2 regions of the Hyphomicrobium nitrativorans NL23 genome follow, and region 2 is predicted to be linked to the other one. Evidence: riboswitches for the same ligand, from Rfam matches in the RefSeq annotation. Region 2 holds a riboswitch; the other holds the start of a gene.
What was found. A riboswitch is a leader RNA that binds a small molecule or an ion and turns the genes downstream of it on or off. The one in region 2 is predicted to bind cobalamin.

Region 1 (3,410 bases), 430 kb from region 2:
CCATCGGCCTCGGCTGCGATATGAGCCACGCGAACAGGCTCGTGTATGCGAAGGGCCTCGACCTCAAGGATCAATCCGCGGCGGTTCCGATCGGCGCCGGCTGCAAAATCTGCGAGCGGCCCGCCTGCCCGCAACGCGCCTTCCCCGCCATCGGACGGCGCACCGCCATCGACGAAAACGAGCGGCGCTTCACCCCATATCCGGTCGCATGACACAGCAACGAAAGGGCGAACGATGACAGTCAGCACTTGCGATCTCTCCGACAAGCACGGCGAGCACGCGCGCATCCCCGCGCCGGTGTTCCATAACTTCGGGGCGCGCCGCGCGTTCCACGGACGCGCCGTCACGGTGAAATGCTTCGAGGACAATTCTCGCGTGAAAGAAGTGCTCGCGACACCCGGCAACGGCCGCGTTCTTGTCGTGGACGGAGGCGGCAGCACGCGCTGCGCGCTGCTCGGCGACATGATCGCGAAAGATGCAGTCGCAAACGGCTGGAGCGGCATCGTCGTGTTCGGATGCGTGCGCGATACGGCCGTTCTCGAAGGCCTCGACATCGGCATCAAGGCGCTTGGCACCAACCCGAGACGTTCGACACGCCGCGGCGAAGGAACCCTCCACATTCCCGTCGACTTCGCCGGAATTCAAGTGAAGGAAGACGACATCGTCGCCGCCGACTGCGACGGCATCGTCGTCATCGCCGCGAAACACGCGACGGAAATCGGGTAAGACGCAGGGCTCCCGCCGCATCCCGGTTTGCTGTCAACGGCATTCCGTCGACTGTCACCGATAAACACAACATCTATACACAGCCGCGCCGTAAACACGCGTTTCACGCAACATCTTGCGGCACCCGCCTTGCGGCACCCTCAGAATCAGACGCTATTGAAAGCGTCATAGGTCGCCGGGCGGAACCGCTCGGCGCTAAGAGGGAACCCGGTGCGCTCGGCTTTCTGCGAAGGCGAGCAATCCCGGGGCTGCCCCCGCAACTGTAAGCAGCGAGTTGCCTGTCGAGAGCGGCCACTGGTGCATGGCACCGGGAAGGCCAGACAGGCGACACTGACCTGCGAGCCAGGAGACCTGCCTGTGACGAGATTAATTCGTCCTCGGGCGGGGTGTCCCGGTGGGTGGTATTCTGACGCCTCTGCATGCGCGGAGGCACGGATGCGCGTCCCCATTCGGCCCAAGCCCCCTTTTTCCTTTAAGGGGTTTGCCGATGTCCATCGCAATAGAAGCCAGAAGCTCCAGCGCCGCATCCGTCTCGGGCGGCAGCGCCAAGACGCCGGCCACCGCGCCAGCGCTGCAAGTCATCCGGCGCAACGGCTCCGTCACGCCGTTCGATCCGACAAAAATCACCATCGCATTGACGAAAGCGTTTCTCGCCGTCGAGGGAAACCGCGCCGCCGCCTCGCGCCGCGTGCACGAGATCGTCGAAGATCTCGCCGCCCAAATCGTCTCCGCACTCACGCGTCAGGGCGACCACGGCCGCACATTCCACATCGAAGACATCCAGGATCAGGTCGAACTCGTCCTGATGCGCGGCGAGCATCACAAAGTCGCACGCGCCTACGTCCTTTACCGCGAAGCCCGCGCCCAGGAACGCGCCGCAGCCACCGCTGAGGTCGAACATTCGGAACAGCCCGCCCTCAACGTCAAAGCCCGCGACGGATCGCTCCGCCCTCTCGACCATCAGCGCCTCTCGCTGATCGTGCGCGAAGCCTGCGAGGGCTTGTCCGAGACCAGCGCCGAGGACGTGCTCGCGGAGACCTATCGCAACCTCTACGACGGCATCGCCGCCCACGAGCTAACGCTGGCGCCGATCCTCGCCGCCCGCACGCTGATCGAGACGGAACCCGCCTACAGCGAGGTTTCCGCCCGCCTCTTGATGGATCAGCTTCGCGAGGAGGCACTTTCGTTCGTCTCCAGCCGGCCGGAGCGGGCGAGCCAGGCCGAAATGGCCGAGCGCTATCCCGAATACTTCCGCAGCTATGTCGCCCGCGGCATCGCAACCGAACTGCTCGATCCGGAGCTTGCCCGCTTCGACCTTGAACGCCTGGGCCACGCCCTCAAGCCCGAACGCGACATGCGGTTCCAGTTCCTCGGCCTGCAGACGCTTTACGACCGCTACTTCCTGCAAACGCGCGGTGTTCGCTTCGAGCTGCCGCAAGCGTTCTTCATGCGCGTCGCGATGGGTCTCGCCCTGCGCGAGATCGACCGCGAGGCGAAAGCCATCGAGTTCTACGACCTGATCTCGTCGTTCGATTTCATGTGCTCGACGCCCACGCTGTTCAACGCCGGCACGCCCCGCGCCCAGCTCTCGTCCTGCTTCCTCACTACCGTTGCCGACGATCTCGACGGCATCTTTAAGTCCATCAAGGACAACGCGCTGCTCGCAAAGTATTCCGGCGGTCTCGGCAACGATTGGACGCGCGTGCGCGGCCTCGGTGCTCACATCAAGGGTACCAACGGCGAGAGCCAGGGCGTCGTGCCGTTCCTTAAAGTCGCGAACGACACGGCGATTGCCGTCAACCAGGGCGGCAAGCGCAAAGGCGCGGTGTGCGCGTATCTCGAAACCTGGCACATCGACATCGAGGAGTTCCTCGACCTCCGCAAGAACACAGGCGACGACCGCCGCCGCACGCATGACATGAACACGGCCCATTGGATTCCGGACCTGTTCATGCAGCGCGTCGCCGAGGACAGCCACTGGACGCTGTTCTCGCCGGACGAAGTGCCGGACCTGCACGACCTTTACGGCCGCGCCTTCGCCGAGCGCTATGCTGAGTACGAAGCGAAGGCCGAGCGCATGGAATTGCGCATCGCACGCCGCGTCCGCGCCGTCGATCTCTGGCGCCGGATGCTCACCATGCTGTTCGAGACAGGCCACCCCTGGATCACCTTCAAGGATCCGTGCAACCTCCGCTCGCCCCAGCAGCACACGGGCGTCGTGCACTCGTCCAACCTTTGCACCGAGATCACGCTCAACACCTCGAACGACGAAGTCGCGGTCTGCAACCTGGGCTCCGTCAACCTCGCAAACCACGTCACGGCCGATGGCCTCGACCGCGTGCGCCTCGCACACACGATCGACACGGCCATGCGGATGCTGGACAACGTGATCGACATCAACTTCTACACCATCCCCGAGGCGCGCCGCTCCAACCTGCGCCACCGGCCCGTGGGCCTCGGCGTAATGGGAGTCCAGGACGCGTTGCACACGCTGAAGATCCCGTACGCATCGGACGAAGCCGTCGCCTTCGCCGATACGAGCATGGAAGCGATCAGCTACCACGCAATTTCGGCGTCCGCCGATCTTGCGGAAGAGCGCGGCCGCTATCCCTCGTTCGACGGCTCGCTCTGGAGCCGTGGCATCCTGCCGATCGACTCGCTCGCACTCTTGAGCGACGCGCGCG
Region 2 (3,410 bases):
CGCGATTTCCAGCGGTGGGGATCGGTCCCGAGTAATCGGCGAAAATTTCGTTTTCGAGGTTTGCGCGGAAGTACGTGACGTCGACGATGAGAGCCTTGTTGAAGAAGCTCTGCTCGATGCCGGCATCCCATGAGATGGATTCTTCCGGGGTCAAATTGGGGTTGCCCAGCCACTGTCCGGGAATGAATCCGAACTGCTCGCTAAAGGTCGGGTTTGTTACGCCCTTGCCGTAGCTCGCATGGAAGCGTGTATCCGTAGATCTGAGCAGATAAGCGGCCGTTGCCCGGTACGTTTCAGCGTCTTCGAATGTGTCGTTCGTATCGTAGCGGTAGGCGCCGGTCAGGAACAGGCTGTCGAACAGTTCAAGCCGGTATTCCGCAACGTGGCCCCGCAGCGTCCGCTCTTGCTCGGGGATTTGGCTGGGATCCCAGAAGATCGGTCCCGTGTTGCGGTAGGTTTCCGTGTTTTGCTCGATCAAGCCGATGAGTGTGTGGCGTGCGTTGGCGATCGAGGGCGTATCGAATTGGAGCGTCGTCTGGTAGCCGAAATGCTCGCGCGTTCCGACGTCGCCGCTATCTGCGAACTGGTCGGCGAAACGTTCGGTTTCGTAGTCTGTGTAGTTGAAGAATACCGAATGCTTCCAATGGTCCTCGAAGGTGCTCAGCGTTGCGCGTGTGCTCGCGAAAAGCTGCTCGACGTTATGCGTACGATCTCCATCGACGACCAAGCCATACGTCGGCGAACCCCAGTTAAAGTCTTGCGGGTCGGTCTCGGCAAAGGTGCGTGTTCCGCGGATCGTGCCCTGAATGTTCAGGAACGGAAGAACGTCGGCGTCTCCCTTAAACGAGATGGTGCGGTTTTCGTAACCATCCTTTTCGCGACCGAATGGCGATGTGTTATAGCCGTCGGTGTCGAAGCCGGTTGCCGAAACGATCCCGCGAGCCCAGTCATTGGCGGCGGACGCATAGCCCGAGAGCTTCTTCGTCCCGAAAGAGCCGCCTTCGGCCGTGATGCCGACGCGCGCGCCGGGCTCTGCGTTGCGTGTGACGATGTTGATGACGCCGGCGGTCGCGTTCGAGCCCCAGAGCGCGCTTTGGGCGCCGCGAAGCACCTCGATACGTTCGATGTTGTCTGCGAGGAGGGTCGAAAAATCGAATTCGCCCTGGGCAGGGTCGTTCATCTGAATGCCGTCGATGATGACGAGCGTGTGATTTCCTTCCGCGCCGCGGATGCGGGCTTGAGTTAAGCCTCCTGCCGGACCGGAGCGGCTCATCGCGACACCCGGAACCGAGCGAAGAGCGTCGCTCACGTAGGTGATGCCGCGCTGGCGAATCTCCTCGCCCGTGATGACGGTCACGGCGGAGCCGATCTTTTCAGCTTCAACGGATGTGCCTCGGCTGTCGCCTTGAACGACGATGCCGTCGAGATCGACGGTTTGTGCGCTGGCCGGGCCGGTGACGGCAAGAACAGCGAAAAACGCACACGACGAAAACAGCAGTTTCTTCGAGATCGCAGTGCATCTTGCTGTTGCGTCTCGCTCAAATGAACACGACATCGGTCCCCCCGTCACGCGTGATGGCGGGAGCTTCGGCGGATATGGCGCGGTGGCGCGACGAGGACCGTGCAACGCGTATCGGCCGCATAATTTTGCGGCGTCTTGCGCTGCTCGCTCTCCGACGAGCCTGAATAAATTCGTCAGTGGGTGTTCAAGACCCTGGCCATACCTGACGTTGCCCCCATTCGGTTGCACATCAGTCGCCACTCCGGGTGTCCGTTCCTGCAGGCGTCCCGCACTGAGGATGGGCGACTTGTGGCGGCAGGTCTCCTGGCTTACGGCTCGAACGTCGCTCTCCAGCCTTCCCGGGGCTCCAACGCGGAGCGCCAGTGGCGTATTTGGAGAGGACTTGCCGCTTACAGTTGCGGGCGCAGCCACGGTTTTGGCGCTCGTCGCGCCGCACCGTGTTCCCTCTTCATCTCCACGCGCTTGCGCGCGCTTCGACACCGTCACGCCTTTAAACGGCCTCAGAAACGGCACGCTGTCAACGCAAATCCGACTCCGTGCGGGAGACCGCCGCACGTGCTGACGCGCTTCTGTAACACTGCCGGGATTTTACGGGGGCGTGTGCAGACGGATTGCAATCTGCCGAGAGCGAACAAAAACCCTTCAGGCCGTCTCGCTCTCGTCAGTGTCCTCCAGTTTGTCGAATGCGGCGCGCCATGCGGCAACGCGCTTCAGTAAAAGCTCGTTGCGCATCGCTTCCCCCTGCCTCTCCATCTGGCGGAGCGCGTTGCGAAGCGCGACGCGTTCGAGCCGCGTGCCGGGCTCGGGCATCCCGCCGGGATCCTGGCCATCTTCGACGGCTGCCCAGACCGCTTTCTTCGTCGCCACATAGGCCGCGGGGCCGTAAAGCCCAAGATAGCTTTGGAAACGCGCGAAATCCGCAGGATCGAACGGCTTGTCGTCGCCAAGGGGTGCGATCACCGGATTTGCCGGGTGGAGGAAAGCGCAAGGCGTGAGGCCTTCCGCGATCGGCGTGTTTGCAGAATGGGTTCGGCGTGCGGCGAGAAGTTTCGGCAGGACATGCGTGTGCGGTCCCTCCGGCGATTTTCCGCCCGTGTCGGGGCCGCCGATCTTCTGGAACACTTCGGCGCGTCCCAGCTTGGATAGGACGACGCGGTGGGGATGGGTATGAAGAATTGCGTGTCCGGCTTCACAGGCGAACGTCGTTTTCCCGACGTTGCGACGGAGGACGGCGAGCAGTTCGGGATCGCTCGTGCGAATGCAAAAATCGATTTGCGGCTGCTCCAGGCCGATGTCGAACAGAATGCCGTCGCGGTCGGCGGGACGAATGGCGTCCGTGTCGGGTCCGAGTTCGGTCAGCACGTTGCGCTGAGCGCCGAGGGCCGCGTCTTCCGGGAGGCATAACGCCATGCCCTGGCTCCAGCGCCGGGCGCGCGGGCTTAGGAGTTCGTAGGCCACGGCCTGCATGTCCGGGTGGGGCACGATCCGGATGGCGCCGCGGGCGGTGGCTCGGGTCAGGTTTTCCGTATCGGAGACGTCGAGCGCCTCGCCGTTGTCCTGATGGAATTCGCCAATAGCGCCGAACGATCCGACACTCCACCCGCTGTTCCAGCGTTCGAGTTCCGATTTCAATATGGCGATTAGCTTATCCAACGTCGTCTCCCCCGTGCTGTTCGAGACGGATGACTTGCTCGGGCGCGTGTGGTCTCGTGTGCGAGCCCGAATGGGCAGTCTGTGTGTCCTGCCAAGCCAGGGCCGTCGTAGAGGAATAAGCGGGAGCGGAAAAGGGTGAACTTCGGCAATGCAGAACGCCCGGACGCGTGTCTCGTGGTGACGTGCCATCCGTCGCCAACCAGCTTTTGCGCGCGCATCGTGTCGGAAATCGTGG

Region 1: it holds a riboswitch for cobalamin, as region 2 does, so the genes downstream of both, W911_RS09105 (ribonucleoside-diphosphate reductase subunit alpha) here and W911_RS07005 (TonB-dependent receptor plug domain-containing protein) in region 2, are expected to answer to the same signal.

What each region holds. Positions count from the first base shown of each region.
Region 1 is NC_022997.1:1,954,419-1,957,828, reverse strand. Features, by position in the region: gene W911_RS09115 (short-chain fatty acyl-CoA regulator family protein) at 1-212, shown strand, start outside; gene rraA (ribonuclease E activity regulator RraA) at 235-726, shown strand; cobalamin riboswitch at 879-1,099, shown strand; gene W911_RS09105 (ribonucleoside-diphosphate reductase subunit alpha) at 1,214-3,410, shown strand, end outside.
Region 2 is NC_022997.1:1,520,144-1,523,553, forward strand. Features, by position in the region: gene W911_RS07005 (TonB-dependent receptor plug domain-containing protein) at 1-1,555, opposite strand, end outside; cobalamin riboswitch at 1,799-2,021, opposite strand; gene W911_RS07010 (DUF6925 family protein) at 2,165-3,175, opposite strand; gene W911_RS17280 (NAD(P)H-dependent oxidoreductase) at 3,311-3,410, shown strand, end outside.